3 regions of the Isoptericola sp. b408 genome follow, and region 2 is predicted to be linked to each of the others. Evidence: riboswitches for the same ligand, from Rfam matches in the RefSeq annotation. Region 2 holds a riboswitch; each other region holds the start of a gene.
What was found. A riboswitch is a leader RNA that binds a small molecule or an ion and turns the genes downstream of it on or off. The one in region 2 is predicted to bind cyclic di-AMP.
Positions count from the first base shown of each region.

Region 1: linked by a shared signal. The riboswitch ahead of Q6347_RS02790 (C40 family peptidase) and the one ahead of Q6347_RS12970 (C40 family peptidase) in region 2 are both predicted to bind cyclic di-AMP.
Region 3: linked by a shared signal. The riboswitch ahead of Q6347_RS00900 (D-alanyl-D-alanine carboxypeptidase family protein) and the one ahead of Q6347_RS12970 (C40 family peptidase) in region 2 are both predicted to bind cyclic di-AMP.

Region 1 is NZ_JAUQYQ010000001.1:616,767-621,926, reverse strand. Features, by position in the region: gene Q6347_RS02805 (ribonucleoside triphosphate reductase) at 1-1,353, shown strand, start outside; gene Q6347_RS02800 (anaerobic ribonucleoside-triphosphate reductase activating protein) at 1,343-2,053, shown strand; gene Q6347_RS02795 (septum formation family protein) at 2,100-2,792, shown strand; cyclic di-AMP (ydaO/yuaA leader) riboswitch at 3,087-3,230, shown strand; gene Q6347_RS02790 (C40 family peptidase) at 3,235-4,578, shown strand; gene clpB (ATP-dependent chaperone ClpB) at 4,661-5,160, opposite strand, start outside.
Region 2 is NZ_JAUQYQ010000004.1:314,883-320,042, forward strand. Features, by position in the region: gene serC (phosphoserine transaminase) at 1-1,009, opposite strand, end outside; gene Q6347_RS12965 (metal-dependent transcriptional regulator) at 1,049-1,750, shown strand; cyclic di-AMP (ydaO/yuaA leader) riboswitch at 1,886-2,049, shown strand; gene Q6347_RS12970 (C40 family peptidase) at 2,052-2,849, shown strand; cyclic di-AMP (ydaO/yuaA leader) riboswitch at 3,112-3,276, shown strand; gene Q6347_RS12975 (C40 family peptidase) at 3,279-4,121, shown strand; gene Q6347_RS12980 (universal stress protein) at 4,323-5,160, shown strand, end outside.
Region 3 is NZ_JAUQYQ010000001.1:192,007-197,166, forward strand. Features, by position in the region: gene Q6347_RS00890 (acyl-CoA dehydrogenase family protein) at 1-1,351, opposite strand, end outside; gene Q6347_RS00895 (ketopantoate reductase family protein) at 1,424-2,374, opposite strand; cyclic di-AMP (ydaO/yuaA leader) riboswitch at 2,515-2,681, shown strand; gene Q6347_RS00900 (D-alanyl-D-alanine carboxypeptidase family protein) at 2,701-3,642, shown strand; gene gtfA (sucrose phosphorylase) at 3,655-5,160, opposite strand, start outside.

The DNA.
Region 1 (5,160 bases), on a different contig from region 2:
CAGGAGTTCGTCCACAACCTCAACGTGCCGTCCCGCTGGGGCACCCAGACGCCGTTCACCAACCTGACCTTCGACCTCACCTGCCCGCCCGACCTCGCCGACGAGCACCCCGTCGTCGGCGACGACGTCCTCGACGTCACCTACGGCGACCTGCAGGCCGAGTCCGACATGATCAACCGGGCGTTCGTGGCCGTCATGTCCGCCGGGGACGCCGCCGGCCGGGTGTTCACCTTCCCGATCCCGACGTACAACATCACGCCGGACTTCGACTGGGACTCCGAGATCTCCGAGGAGATCTTCGAGATGACCGCGCGGTACGGCACGCCGTACTTCCAGAACTTCATCAGCTCCGACCTGAACCCCGGCGACGTGCGCTCGATGTGCTGCCGCCTCCAGCTCGACCTGCGCGAGCTGCTCGCGCGCGGCAACGGGCTGTTCGGGTCCGGCGAGCAGACCGGCTCGCTCGGCGTGGTCACGATCAACTGCGCCCGGCTCGGGCACGTCCACGGCCCGGACCGCGAGGCGCTGTACGCGGCGCTGGACCGCCTCGTCGACCTCGCCGCCGACGGTCTCGAGGCACGCCGCGAGACGGTCCAGCGGCTCATGGACGGCGGGCTGTACCCCTGGACGCGGCGCTACCTCGGGACGCTCGACGCCCACTTCTCCACCATCGGCGTCAACGGGGTCAACGAGATGATCCGCAACGCCACCGCCGACACCGAGGACATCACCACGCCGGCCGGGCACGCCACGGCCCTCGAGCTGCTCGACCACCTGCGCACGCGCCTCGTCGAGATCCAGGAGCGCACCGGCCACCTGTACAACCTCGAGGCGACCCCTGCCGAGGGCACGACCTACCGGTTCGCCCGCGAGGACCGCGCCCGCTACCCGGGGATCCTGCAGGCGGGGACCCCGGAGCAGCCGTACTACACGAACTCCACCCAGCTCCCGGTCGGCTTCACCGACGACCCGTTCGAGGCACTCGCCCGCCAGGACGAGCTGCAGCGGCGCTACACGGGTGGCACGGTGCTGCACCTCTACCTGGGCGAGCAGATGTCCGGCGCCGAGTCGTGCCGGCTGCTCGTGCGCCGTGCCCTGGAGAACCACCGGCTGCCCTACCTCACGGTGACGCCGACGTTCTCGATCTGCGCCACGCACGGCTACCTCGCGGGCGACGTGCGGTCCTGCCCGACCTGCGGCGCCGGGACCGAGGTGTGGACCCGGGTGATGGGGTACTTCCGCCCCGTGGCGTCCTTCAACACCGGCAAGCAGGGCGAGTACGCCGAGCGCGTGCCGTTCCGGGAGCCCGCGGCCTCCCGGGAGCCCGCGGCGGTGACCGTCGATGTCGCCTGACGCGCCGGCCCGGGCACCGCTGCGCATCGCCGGCTTCGTGCCGTTCTCGACGGTCGACCGGCCCGGTCGTCTGGTCGCCACCGCGTTCACCCAGGGATGCCCGTGGCGGTGCACCTACTGCCACAACCCCTCCCTGATCGACCCCCGGCGGCGGCCCGGTGCGACCTGGTCGGAGGTCCTCGAGCTGCTGCGCAAGCGCCGCAGCCTCCTGGACGGCCTGGTGATCTCCGGCGGTGAACCCACCCTCCAGCCCGGCCTGGCGGACGCCTGCCGCGACGTCCGCGACCTCGGGCTCGAGGTCGGCGTGCACTCCGGCGGCCCCTGGCCGACCCGGCTCGCCCGCGTGCTGCCCCTGGTGGACTGGGTCGGCCTGGACATCAAGGCGGTGCCGGACCGGTACGAGCTCGTCACCGGAGCGGCACCGTCCGGGCGGGCGGCGTGGGAGTCGGCCCGGCTCGTGGTCGAGTCCGGGGTCGACCACGAGATCCGCACCACCGTCGACCCCACCGTGCACACCCGCGAGGACGTCCTGGCGATCGGCGCGCGCCTCACCGCGCTCGGCGTCCGCCGGTGGGTGCTGCAGGAGGCGCGACCGGACGGCGCACGGGCCGGGTGGGTGCGCCGCCTGGACCGCCGACGGCTGTCCGACGTGCTGCGCGAGGACGACCTGCCGGGCGTCGAGCGCCGCGTGGGGGTCTGAACCGCCCGGACCCGGAAGGAGCGCCCGGCTCGGTAGGTTGGCTCCCATGACCGAGCGCCCCGAGGACGACCTCTCCTTCGCCTCGCCCGGCCCGGAGGCGTCCGGCCCCGCCCCGGACGGGACGCGGGGTCCGGCCCGTCCCTCCCCCGGCCCGGCACCGACGGGCGCATCGGACCGCCGGCCGGTGGACCCCGGGGCCCGCTGGGGCGCCCCCGGACCCACGCCGGCCGAGCGCGCCGCGGCGCGGCGCCGGGCCCGGATCTGGGTGCTGTCGGTCCTCGCCCTGATCCTGCTCGTGGTCGGCGGCGCCGTGGGGGCCTCCTACCTGACGACGAGCACGCGCGAGGAGGCGTGGGAACCCGTCGCGGCCGACGTCACCGCGCCGCAGACCGTCAACGCCGTGCAGCTCGTCCTCGGCTCGTGCCTCGCCGAGGCCCCGACCGACGGCGCCGTGGGACGCGTCGAGGTGGTGCCGTGCGGCGAGCCGCACGCGGCCGAGGTGGTCGGGCGCACCGACGCGTCGGCGGACGCCGTCTGGCCCGGCGCGGACGAGGCCGCGGCCCGCACCGCGCGGGGCTGCACCCCGGACCTCCTGGGCCCGCAGGCGCGCGCGGACGACTCCACACGGGTCGAGCTGGTGGTCTGGGCGCCGAGCGAGGAGTCCTGGGCCGCCGGGGACCGCACGGGGCTGTGCGTGGCCGTCGTGGACGGCACGCGGACCGGCTCGCTCCTGGACTGAGCGGCCGGGAACGTCATCGGATCGGTGCCCGATCTTCACCTCCCCGGCACCCCGGATGGGTCGATCGCCCGATCCCGGCCCTCGGTCGACGGCCGTTTCCGACGGTTCCGGCGTGCCGTGTCCGTCATGTCGGACAGCGTCCCGCCGCCGGATCCCTTCACACCGCCTCCACCATCGGCGCAGGAGGTGACCGTTATCTGACCGTGACCTCCGACCGTTTCGGGGCTAGCGTCCTGTCGTCGCCCGGAGACCGGGCGGCGACCGGCCCGGTGCCCAGTGCTGCCGACGGGACGGCCCACCGGAGCACCGACGGCAGCAGCGGGAGACCCAGGTTCTTCGGGTGACGTCAGCGCCACCCTCGGGGTGAAGCCGTCCATCGGCGGCAGGCCACCACTTCTCGGCCTAACCCGACAGCTCATCTCGCCGGCTGGAGGAGTACCCCATGTCCACACCCTCGCTGGATGCTGCGCGCCCGCAGGGTGCCGTGCGCACCCCCAGGAAACGCCACGCCGCCGTCGCCATGACGCTCACGGCGGCCCTCGCCGGCGGCACGCTGGTCGCCGGCGCCGGATCGGCCGCCGCCGACGACGCGCTCACGACCACCACGGACGAGACCGTCGCCGGCGATACCACCTCGGCCGGCACGACCACCACGGACGCGACCGACACGTCGGTCTCCGACGGCACCGCGACCCCGACGCCGGAACCCGTCGTCGAGGACACCGCGTCGCCCGAGCCGACGACCACCACGGACGGGACGACCACGACCCCGACCGAGGAACCGGCCGCCGAGGACACCGGCACCGCCACCGAGGAGCCCGTCGTCGTGAGCACGACGCCCGACGTCTCGGTGTCGAAGTCCCGCAGCACCGGCCGCAAGGGACAGGGCCACACCCGCCCCCGCTACACGGTCCGCGCGACCGCGGACGGCGAGGCGTTCGCCGGCCGGGTCCGGCTCTACGTCCAGGGCACCAAGGTCGCGGTCAAGAGCCTCGACGGGGACGGCACGATCCACTTCCGCCCCGGGTTCTCCCACTACGACGTCGGCCGCAACGGCATCCGCGTCGTCGTCGCGCCGGCCGCCTCCACCGGGTTGGAGCAGGTGACGAAGCACCGCAGGGTGTGGATCAAGCCCAAGGCGACGACCAACATGTACGTCTCCAAGAGCCGTCACACGGCCACGAAGGGCAAGTGGCACACCCGCCCGAAGTACACGGTGAAGCTGCGCAAGTGGGGCGAGCCCGTCCAGGGCCGCGTGCGCCTGTTCATCTCCGGCGACAAGGTCGCCGTGAAGAAGACCAACAAGTACGGGGTCGTCCGGTTCCGGCCGGGGCTCGGCAAGTACGACCTGGGCAAGAACAGGATCCGCGTCGTCGGGGTGCCGGCCCGGGCCGAGGGACTCAAGAAGTCGACCAAGTACCGGAAGGTCCACGTCAAGCCGAAGATGACCCGCGGCCAGAAGGTCGTCCGGGTCGCCCACAACTACATCGGGCACCGGTACTCGTGGGGCGGCACGTCGCCCGCCACCGGGTTCGACTGCTCGGGGTTCACGTCCTACGTGTACAAGAAGGCGATCGGCAAGACCCTGCCGCGCTCGTCGTCGGCCCAGGCCTCTCTCGGCACGCGCGTCTCGCGCAGCAACGCCCGGCAGGGCGACCTGGTCTACTCGCCGGGGCACATCGGGATCTACGCCGGCAACGGCCGGATCATCGAGTCGGCCCGTCCGGGCGTCGGCGTGGTGAAGCGCCAGATCTGGCAGAGCAGCCCGCGGTTCATCCGCATCTGACCGGCACCGGTCCGGGCGCCGCGAGCGCCCGACGGCCCCGCCTTCCGCACGGAGGGCGGGGCCGTCGTCGTCCCGGCGACGATCAGGCCAGCGAGAGCCCCTCGGCACCCTCGACCCGGTCGACGACGACGGTGTCCCCGTCGGCCGTCTCGCCGGACAGCAGCCGGCGGGCCAGCCGGTCGCCGATCTCGCGCTGGACGAGCCGCCGCAGCGGGCGGGCGCCGTAGGCGGGGTCGTACCCCTCGACCGCCAGCCACCGGCGAGCGGACGGCGTCACGTCGAGCGTGATGCGCCGGTCGGCCAGCCGCTGGGCGAGCGCCGCGACCTGCAGCTCGACGATCCGTCCCAGCTCGTCGAGGGACAGCGCGTCGAAGAGGACCACGTCGTCCAGCCGGTTGAGGAACTCGGGCTTGAAGGCCGTGCGCACCGCCGTCATGACGCTCTCGCGCTTGGCCTCCTGGTCCATCACCGGGTCGACGAGGAACTGCGAGCCGAGGTTCGAGGTCAGCACCAGGATGGTGTTGCGGAAGTCGACGGTGCGGCCCTGGCCGTCGGTGAGGCGACCGTCGTCGAGCACCTGCA
Region 2 (5,160 bases):
AGACGTCGAGGATCCCGTGGTCGCGGAGCAGCCCGACGACGGCCCCCGCGTCGACCGACGGGTCCAGGTCGATCGTGCCCACCACCGGGGAGCGCTCCGCCGGGTCGGTGACGAAGGGTGTCGCCCACGGCGTCGCCGCCGCCCAGCCGTACAGGACCTGCGCCGAGCGCTCGCAGCGGCGCACGGACCAGTCCAGCCCGCCGTGCTCGAGCAGCCACTCGACCTGGTCGGCCAGCATGACCAGCGTCCCGACGGCGGGGGTGTTCAGCGTCTGGTCCTGGCGGGAGTTCTCCAGCGCCGTGGTCAGCGACAGGAACTCCGGCACCCACCGGCCGTCGCCGGACGACTCCACCTCCCGGGCGCGCTCCACGGCCGCCGGGGAGCACAGCGCCAGCCACAGGCCGCCGTCGGCGGCGAAGGCCTTCTGCGGGCCGAAGTAGTAGACGTCGGTCTCGTGCAGGTCGACCGGCAGCGCGCCCGCACCCGAGGTCGCGTCGGTCAGCAGGAGCTGGTCGGGGCCGCCCGGGCGGCGCACGGGGGCGACCGCCCCGGTCGAGGTCTCGTTGTGCGGGGTGGCGTAGACGTCCACGGCGTCCGACGGCGTCAGGTGGGCCACCGTCCCGGGTGCGGCCTCGACCACCTCGGGGTCGTCGAGGAAGGGTGCCCGGGCGGTGGCGGCGGCGAACTTGGCCCCGAACTCCCCGAACACGGCATGCTGGGCCCGCCGTCGGACGAGGGACGCCGTGGCGACCTCCCAGAAGGCGGTCGACCCGCCGTTGCCGAGGGCCACCTCGTACCCCGCGGGCAGGTCGAACAACTCGGTCAGGCCCGTGCGCACCCGGTGCACCAGATCCTTGACCGGCGCCTGCCGGTGCGACGTGCCGAGCACCGGGCGTGCCGGGTCGCCGGCCGCGACGAGGGCCTCGACCTGGCCCGTGCGCACCTTGGAGGGGCCGGAGCCGAAGCGGCCGTCGGAGGGCAGCATCGACGCGGGGATCTGGAGGGTCATGCGAATAGACTAGGCCCGGGCCTCAAGACGGGAGCGGACGTGACGGACCTGATCGACACCACCGAGATGTACCTGAAGACGATCTACGAGCTGGGTGAGGAAGGCATCACGCCGCTGCGCGCCCGGATCGCGGAACGTCTGGGGCACTCGGGCCCGACCGTCTCCCAGACGGTCGCGCGGATGGAGCGGGACGGTCTGGTCGTCGTCACCGGTGACCGGCACCTCGAGCTGACCGCCGACGGTCAGGAGAAGGCCGTGCGGGTCATGCGCAAGCACCGTCTGGCCGAGCGTCTGCTCACCGACGTCATCAAGCTCGACTGGCCGCAGGTGCACAACGAGGCCTGCCGGTGGGAGCACGTCATGAGCGACCTCGTCGAGCGTCGGCTGGTGACCCTGCTCGACCACCCGCACCACGACCCGTACGGCAACCCGATCCCGGGGCTGTCGGAGCTGGGGGAGCAGTACGAGGAGCTGCCGTTCCTCGAGGGCGTGCAGTCCCTGCCGCTGTACCTGGAGTCCGGGGCCGACGCCTCCGCGACGGTCGTGCTGCGCCGCATCGCCGAGCCGGTCCAGGTCGACGACGAGTTCCTCCTGCGGCTGTCCGACGCGGGCCTCTTCCCGGGCGCGAGCATCGAGGTGGAGCGCGCCGGCGACGACTTCGTCGTCCGTCTGGTCGACGGTGACGGTGCCCTGGAGCTGCCGGAGGAGCTGGCCAAGCACCTCTTCGTCGCAGCCCGCTGAGATCTCGACGCGACGCATCGGACGCGAGACGTGACCGGAGCGTGACATCGGCGGGGAGGTTCCGGTACGGTCAGACTCGCTCGCGCGGGTGTCTCGCGCGAGTACCGGGACGGGCGCCTAACCCTGTCACCGTCCTGGTTCCCACGGATGACCGCACGACAGGGGCGGGGGACCCACGATTCGGGCACCGGTGACGGTGTCCTCGGGGTGAAGTCCCACGGTTCGTACGGACCGCGGGGCCGGGTGTTTTCTCCCACCCGAACCCGACAGCTGACCTCGTAGGCGAACGGAGAGGTTGAACGTGACTGCTCGCAGCATGCGCGGTAAGCACCGCGCCGCACGCCGCCCCATGATGGCGGCCCCCTCCGCGGCCGCAGGCCGTCGGGCTGCTGTGGTGGCGACCGCCGGTGGTCTCCTGGTTTCCACGATCGGTGGCGCGAGCGCCGCCCACGCGGCGCCGGTGGACGCGGACGCGGCCAAGAAGCTGAGCACCGTGGACCTGGGTGCGCTGACCGACCAGGCGCGCCAGGCGCTCGAGGCGGCCCCGGTGGTCACCGTCGACGCCGAGGCCAAGGTCCAGGTCGAGCGCGTGACGCCCACGATCGTCGAGCGGGCGGACATCAAGGCCGCGCCGGAGCCCGAGCCGGAGCCCGTGCGCGAGGCGGCGCCGTCGCGCTCCTCCGAGCGCGAGTCGCTCTCGAGCTCGTCCTCCTCCTCCTCGACGACGACGTCCTCCTCGGCCACCACGGCCGTGCCGGACTCCGCCGTCGGGTCGACGATCGTCTCCATCGCCTCGCGCTACGTGGGCGTCCCGTACGTCTCCGGTGGCACCACGCCGTCCGGCTTCGACTGCTCCGGGTTCACCCAGTACGTGTACGCCCAGGCCGGTATCTCGCTGCCGCGGTCGTCCTCGGACCAGCGCTACGCCGGCAGCGTGGTCTCCCGCTCCGCCGCGCAGCCGGGCGACCTCATCTGGACCCCGGGCCACATCTCCATCTACGCGGGTGGCAACACGCAGATCGACGCCCCGCGTCCGGGCAAGACGATCCAGTTCCGGAACATCTGGCAGTCCAACCCGACCTTCATCCGAGTCGGCTGAGACGCCGGCACCTCGTGCCGAGGGCCCTGTCGCGCGCAGAGCGCGGCAGGGCCCTCTGTCGTGCCGCGAGGTGCTCCCGGGGGTCCCGGACGCCGGACACCCCTCGAGGGACTCAGCGGGGGGCGCAGTGCCCTCTGCGGGCCCCTCGGACGTGTATCGCCGCAGATCGTGATCGAAACGTGACATCGGGGCGTGTATCAGATACCGTTCTCGCGTCCGGTGGAGCAGTCTGCCGGACCTCGACCGGACGCCGAGCCCTGCCGCCGGTCGGGAACCGAGACCCTAGGCAGGGGCGGGGGACCCACTCTCGGGCACCGGACACGGTGTCCTCGGGGTGAAGTCCCACGGTTCGTCCGAACCGTGGGGCCGGGTGATTTCTCCCACCCGAACCCGACAGCTGACTTCGTAGGCGGACAGGAGAGGGAAGACGTGAACGCACGCACCACGACGCGCGGTCGGCACCTGGCCGCCCGCCGCCCCATCACCGCACCATCTGCAGCCGCGAGCCGTCGTGCTGCCGTGATGGCCACCGCCGGCGGTCTGCTGGTCTCCACGATCGGTGGCGCCACCGCCGCGCACGCCGCGCCCGTGGACTCGGACGCGGCCAAGAAGCTGAGCACCGTGGACCTCGGTTCGCTGACCGACCAGGCCCGCGAGGCCCTGGAGTCCGCGCCCGTGGTCACCGTCGACTCCGGTGCCAAGGTCCAGGTCGAGCGCGTGACGCCGAAGATCGCCGAGAAGGCGGACATCAAGGCGGCCCCCGAGCCCGAGCCCGAGCCGGAGCCCGTGCGCGAGACGACCACCTCGCGCTCCGCCGAGCGGGAGCCCACGTCGACGTCGAGCTCGTCCTCGTCGTCGTCCTCGTCCTCGTCGAGCTCGACCGAGAGCTCCAGCTCCAGCTCCTCGACGCCGACGGCCGACAGCTCGCGGGGTTCGCAGGTCGTGTCCATCGCGGCCCGCTACCTCGGCACGCCGTACGTCGTCGGCGGCGCCTCGCCGTCCGGGTTCGACTGCTCGGGCCTGGTGACCTACGTGTACGCGCAGGTCGGCGTCTCGCTGCCGCACTCCTCGAGCGCGATCCTCAGCGCGTCCAACACGACGCAGATCTCGCAGTCGTCGGCGCAGCCGGGCGACCTCATCTGGTCCCCGGGGCACATCTCGATCTACATCGGCAACGGCCAGCAGATCGAGGCCACGCGCCCCGGCGGCTGGACCGTCCGCCAGTCCAGCCTCTGGCAGTCCAGCCCGACCTTCCTGCGGGTCACCGGCTGACCGACGCCTCGACCGTCCGCCCCGACGCCCCGGCACTCCTCGTGAGTGCCGGGGCGTCGTGCGTCCGGGCACGGCCCGGCCCCCGAGCGCGCCACGCGGTGTCGCCGGGCGGCCTTTGCTGCGTCTTGCGGGGCGCTTTCGTTAGGCTTGAACCAGGCGGATGCCGGACGGCGAGGTCCGGACGCAGACGGGAGGCGCGAGATGACACGTCCTGAGGTCGTCCTGGTGGGGGTCGACGGTTCCGACGCGAGCATGCACGCCCTGGACTGGGCCGCGGCGTACGCGGCACGTGTCGGGTGGAGCCTGCACGTCGTGTGCAGCTACTCGTTGCCGTCCTTCACGGCCGCCTCCCTGGACGGCGGCTACGCGGCCCTCGACGACACCGCGATCGCCGAGGGGGCCAAGGCGGTGCTGTCCGAGGCCACGGCAAGGGTCGAGGGGATCGGCGTCCCGGTCACGGGGACGGTCGCCACCGGGGACGCCGCCGGGGTGCTCGTCGAGATGTCCGCGGAGGCGTGCCTGGCCGTCGTGGGGACGCGCGGGCGCGGCGGATTCACGGAGCGTCTGCTGGGGACGGTGTCCTCGGCGCTGCCGGCCCACGCGCACTGCCCGACGGTGGTCGTGCCCTACCGGCAGGAGGTCGCCGAGACCGACGACCCGGAGCGGCGCGACGGCGACCGGATCCACGACGTGCGGCGGATCGTCGTCGGGGTCGACGGGTCGCCGACCGCGGAGATCGCGTTGCGGCACGCCGTCGAGCAGGCCGAGACCTGGGACGCCGAGCTCGTCGCCGTGGCCGGGGTCCCGCTGGGCAGCGGGGCCGGCGTGCTGGCGTGGCTGCCGTCCCAGATCGACCACGAGCAGATCCTCGACGACGTCAAGGCAGGTCTGGACGTCATCGTCGACCGGGTCGCGGCCGAGCACCCGGGGCTGACGATCAAGCGCCACGTCCTGGACGGGTCCGGTGCCGAGCTCCTGACGGAGTTCTCGGGCGCGGCGGACCTCGTCGTGGTCGGTTCGCGGGGGCGGGGCGGGTTCC
Region 3 (5,160 bases), on a different contig from region 2:
AGATGGCCATGACGGGCTGCTCGCGGTACCGGCGTGCCAGCGGGAACGCCTCGGTGTACCCGTTGCCGCCCAGGCACTCCATCGCCTCGAACGCGTGGTGCGGGCCGCGCTGGCACACCCAGAACTTGCTCACCGCCGTGGCCAGACGGCGGAACGCCCGCTCGGCGTCCGTCTCGGCGTCGTACGCCGCCGCCAGGCGCATCGAGGTCAGGGTCGCGGCCTCGGACTCCAGCGCGAGGTCGGCGAGCACGGCCGTCATGGCGGGCTGGTCGACCAGGTGCGCCCCGAACGCGCTGCGGTGGTCCGCGTGCCACAAGGCCTCGGCGACCCCCTGGCGCATGCCGGCCGCCGACCCGTGGACGCAGTCCAGCCGGGTGCGCGACACCATCTCGATGATGGTGCGCACCCCGCGGCCGGGCTCCCCGACGAGATACCCGACGGTGCCGTCGAGCTCGACCTCCGCCGACGCGTTCGACCGGTTGCCGAGCTTGTCCTTGAGCCGCTGGATGCGGAACGCGTTGCGGGTGCCGTCCTCGAGGACGCGCGGCACCAGGAAGCACGTCGGTGACCCGGGCGGCCCGGCGTCCTCGCCTCCGGCCTGGGCCAGGACGAGGAACGCGTCCGACATCGGGGCCGAGCAGAACCACTTGTGCCCGGTGAGCAGGTACGTCCCGGCCGGGCCGGCGGGGACGGCCGCCGTGGTGTTGGCGCGGACGTCCGACCCGCCCTGCTTCTCCGTCATGGCCATGCCGACGAGCACGCCGGGTTTGTCCCCGGGAGCGGCCGGCGTGCCGTCGTAGGCGGACGACAGCAGGCGCGGTTCCCAGACGGCGGCGAGCTCCGGCGCGTGCCGCAGGGAGGGCACGGCCGCGTGCGTCATCGAGACGGGGCACGCATGGCCGGGCTCGACCTGCGAGAACAGCGAGAAGACGGCGCCCCGCACGACGTTCGCCCCGGGCCCCGGCTCCGCCCAGGCGCCCGTGTGCGCCCCGCGCTCGACGGCGGCGGCGAGCACCTCGTGGTAGGCGGGGTCGTACTCGACCTCGTCGAGGCGGCGGCCACGCCGGTCGTGGGTGTGCAGCACCGGCTCGTGGATGTTCGCCCGCTCGGCCGCGTGCTGGAATGCCGCGGTCCCGACGTGCGCCCCGGCCTCGACCAGTCGCTCCTCGCCCCAGTCGCCGCCGAACGCGTGCACCGCCTCGCGCAGCACCGGGAAGTCCAGGTACTCGTTGACGTCGACGCGTTCCGGCGGCTGGTTCACGACCTGGTGGGTGGTGCGGGGTGCCGGCTGACGCTGCGCGGGGTCCGGCGTCGCGACGTCCGGGGTCGTGGCGGGCGGACTCGCGGTCATGGGATCCTCCGTCGTCGTCGACCTCGTCCTCGAGGGGCCGGCTCCAGGATGTCCCCCCGGGGCACCTGCTCGCTACCCAGTGGCGCCGGCTCCCGTCGAGGCGCCCGGTGACGAGGTCGAGGACCGGCCGAGCTCGGTCACCAGCCGCCGGGTGAGGGGTGCGGGGACCTCGTGCCGGTCGGCGGCCCGCAGCACGGCCCCGCCGATGGCGTCGAGCTCCAGGGGCCGCCCGGCCTCGGCGTCACGCTGCATGGACGAGCGCGCCTCGGGCGGGAACGTGTCGTAGAAGCGCAGGGCCGTCTGGCTGGTGTCGGGACCGCCGCCGGCCCGGCCGATCGCGGCGACCTCCGCGACGAGCGCCGCGAGGGTGTCGCGACGCTCGGTCCGGAGCGTCCCGATCGGCTCCCCGTGGTAGGTCGTCAGCAGGGCGAAGGGCGCGAGGAGCCCGAGCTTGCCCCACAGCATCGCCCCCTCGTCGTCGCGGACCAGCGTGGTGACCCCCGCGTCCCGCAGGATCGTCGCCGCGGCCTCGAGCCGGTCGGGGGGCGCGGTGCTGCTGGCCAGGTCCACCTCGACGAAGGGGCTGCCGTGCACGATCCGCCCGGGAGCGGTCCGGGTGGACTCGACGCGGATGACACCGGCGGCGACGGACGCCGGCGCGAACCGCTCGCGCAGGGCGGCGACGTGCTCGACCCCGTTGAGCAGCGGCACGACGAGCCCGGCGGCGACGTGCTCGGCGGGGACCCGGTCCAGGGCCTCCGGCAGCGACGGGTGCTTGACGGCGACCAGGCACAGGTCGACCGGCTCGCGCAGCTCGGTGTCCGCCTCGACCTCGGCCGAGAAGTCCCCGAAGAAGCCGCTGGTGACGCGGAGGCCGTCGGAACGGAGGGTCGACGCCGTCTCGGGGCCGGCCAGGACGATCACGCGATGGCCCGCCCGGGCGGCCAGCGCTCCCACCAGCCCGCCGACGCCCCCCGGGCCCAGCACGGCGATCGTCGAACGACGTGACGTCCGTTCCGCCATCGTCCACCTTCTTCCTGCGAATCGGGTCAGAGGTTGGTCAACGTAGCGCACCCGTGATCTACCCGTGACAACTCGCGGCGGGAGGGATAGTGTCCAGGCAGCTCACACCCCAGGTGAGATGTCCGAGGCGGGCGCCGAGCCCTGTCACCGCCCCGGAGCCGGACGACACGAACGACAGGGACGGGGGACCCACTCTCGGGCACCACGGTGCCCTCGGGGTGAAGCCGTGCAGGGACGCCCTGCCGGCCGGGTCAGTCTCCGACCCGAACCCGACAGCTAACCCCGCAGGCGCCAGGAGAATGTTCGATGCGACCCCGCACCGCCCGATGAGGCACACGCGCGACCTGCCCGCGCTCCCCGACGCGACCGCACGACCCGCACCCACGAGGGCACGTGCCAAGGGACGACACACCGCGAGCCACGCGGCTCGACGCCGCCGCACCGGCCCGACCTGGTCCTCGCTCGCGCCCACGAGCTGGCCGCTGAGCATCGGCCTGGGCCTCGCCGTCACGATGGCGACCACGACCGGCATGGCCGTGGCCTCCAACACGACCGAGCTGCCGCGCGCCACGAGCCCGGAGGCCGCGCCCTCCGGCGTCCGCGCCCCGGGTGACGCCGCCGCCGACCTCGCGGCCGTGACGAGCGCCGCGAAGCAGGCGGCCCTGCTCGCCGACCGTGGCCAGGCCGCCTCCCGGAACGCCGACCGGGCCGCGCCGACGACGTCCCGCGCGGCCGGTGGCTCGGTCGGCGGCACCGTCGTGCCGGCGGACGCCACGATGTCCGCGGAGAAGGTCGCCCTGTCCGTCGAGGCGGCGCCCGAGCCCCCGCCGCCGCCGCTGCCCGGCTGCGACGGCTACGCCAGCGGCACCGGGTCCAACGGGTACGTCCCCGAGAGCGAGATGTGCACCCTGTGGGACGGGACCACCCGGATCCGCGCCGACGCGGGTGTCGCCCTCGCCCGGCTCAACCTGGCCTACCGCGTGGTCTTCGGCGAGAACATGTGCATCACCGACGGCTACCGGAGCTACTCCGCGCAGGTCGCGACCAAGGAGGCCAAGGGGTACCTGGCCGCCACGCCCGGCACCTCGAACCACGGGTGGGGTCTGGCCGTGGACCTCTGCCCGGAGACGTACTCCGGCAGCCGCTACGACTGGCTCCGCGCGAACGCGCCGGCCTACGGCTGGGACAACCCCGACTGGGCGATCTACGACAAGTACGAGCCGTGGCACTGGGAGTACACGGACGCCGTCACCGAGATGGGCGGCTGAGACCGGACGATCTCAAGGCCCCACCGGGCCGCCGAGGTCGTCCGGGGTGAAGGCGGCGAGGTCGACCGACGCCTCGCCCCGCCCACCGGAGGACCAGGTCAGGGTCCCGGCGCCGCTGGCCAGGTCGACCTCGAGGACCGCGACGGCGTCGGGCACCTCGACGCCGCGGCGCTCCATGCTCAGCACCGTGCCGTGGAGCGTCGCGTCGACGTCGCCGTCGAACGCCGGGAACGTGTTGCGGAACCGGCACAGGGCCAGCATCCGCCGCACCACCGGCGTCTCGAGCGCGGCGTCGATCTCCTCCGCCGTGTAGTGGTGGCGGTTGATGTCCCGCCCCACGCCCGTACGCTGCAGGAGCTCGACGTCGTTCTCTCCCGCCAGCAGGCCGACGTAGTAGACCTGCGGGATGCCGGGCGTGAAGAGCTGGAGCGCTCGCGCGGCGAGATAGCGCGCGTCGTCGCGGCCGAGCGCGTCGTAGAAGGTCGAGTTCACCTGGTACAGGTCGAGGTTCGACGCCGCGGCACCCGTCGCCGCGGCCGACGCACCGCCGGTCCGCTCGTGGATCCCCTCCACGAGGGCGTCGATCTGGGCCGGGTCCAGCAGGCCGGGGCGATCCGGCTCCCCCGGTTCGACGGTCTGGTCGGGGCCGACGTCGATGACCCCGATCCCGTCGTGGGTGTCGAGCACCGTGACGGCGTTGCGGGGACGTTCACGCAGCCAGTCGAGCAGCGCCGTGCCGTCGCCGGTGTACAGCGCGTGCAGCACGAGCGGAGGCAGCGCGAAGTCGTAGACGAGGTCCACCTCCCGCGCGATCTCGATCTGACGCCGGTAGTAGGAGTGCACCTCGACCAGGACGTCCACACCCCGCTCCCGCGCCCGTGCCGCGAAGTCCGCGATGAAGGCGAAGGTCTCGGGCGTCATGAAGCACGTGCTGCCCGGCGTCTTGACCGCGTACCCGACGGCGTCGAGGCGCACCTGGCGCACCCCGGCCGCCGCGACCGTGTCGAGGATCGAGGTGAGGTAGTCCTGGCCGAGCTCGGAGCTCAGGTCGATGTCGATCTGCTGGGGCGTGAACGTCGTCCACACGTAGCGCAGCGCGTCCCCGAGCCGCAGCGCCGTGAACGGCAGCCCGGGCCGGGGCCGGTAGATGCGGGCCAGCTCCTCCTCCCGTGCGCCGTCCGGGAAGACCGACGACATCGTGAGGAACATCGGTGCCCACGGCGAGGCGTCGCCGTGGGCGACGACGTCGCGGAACGCCGCGGAGTCGGCGGAGACGTGGTTGACGATGAGGTCGACCATCACGTCGTGGGTGCGGGACAGGTCACGCACGTCGTCCCATGTCCCCAGGCGCGGGTCGACGGCCGTGTGGTCGACGGGGTCGAAGCCGGCGTCCGCGCCGTCGAAGGGCGTGTAGAACGGCAGGACGTGCACGCCCCCGAACGACTCGGCGACCTCGTAGCGGCGCAGGAAGCGCGCCAGCCCCCGCAGGTCGCCGCCGAGCCGGTCGGCGTAGGCGAT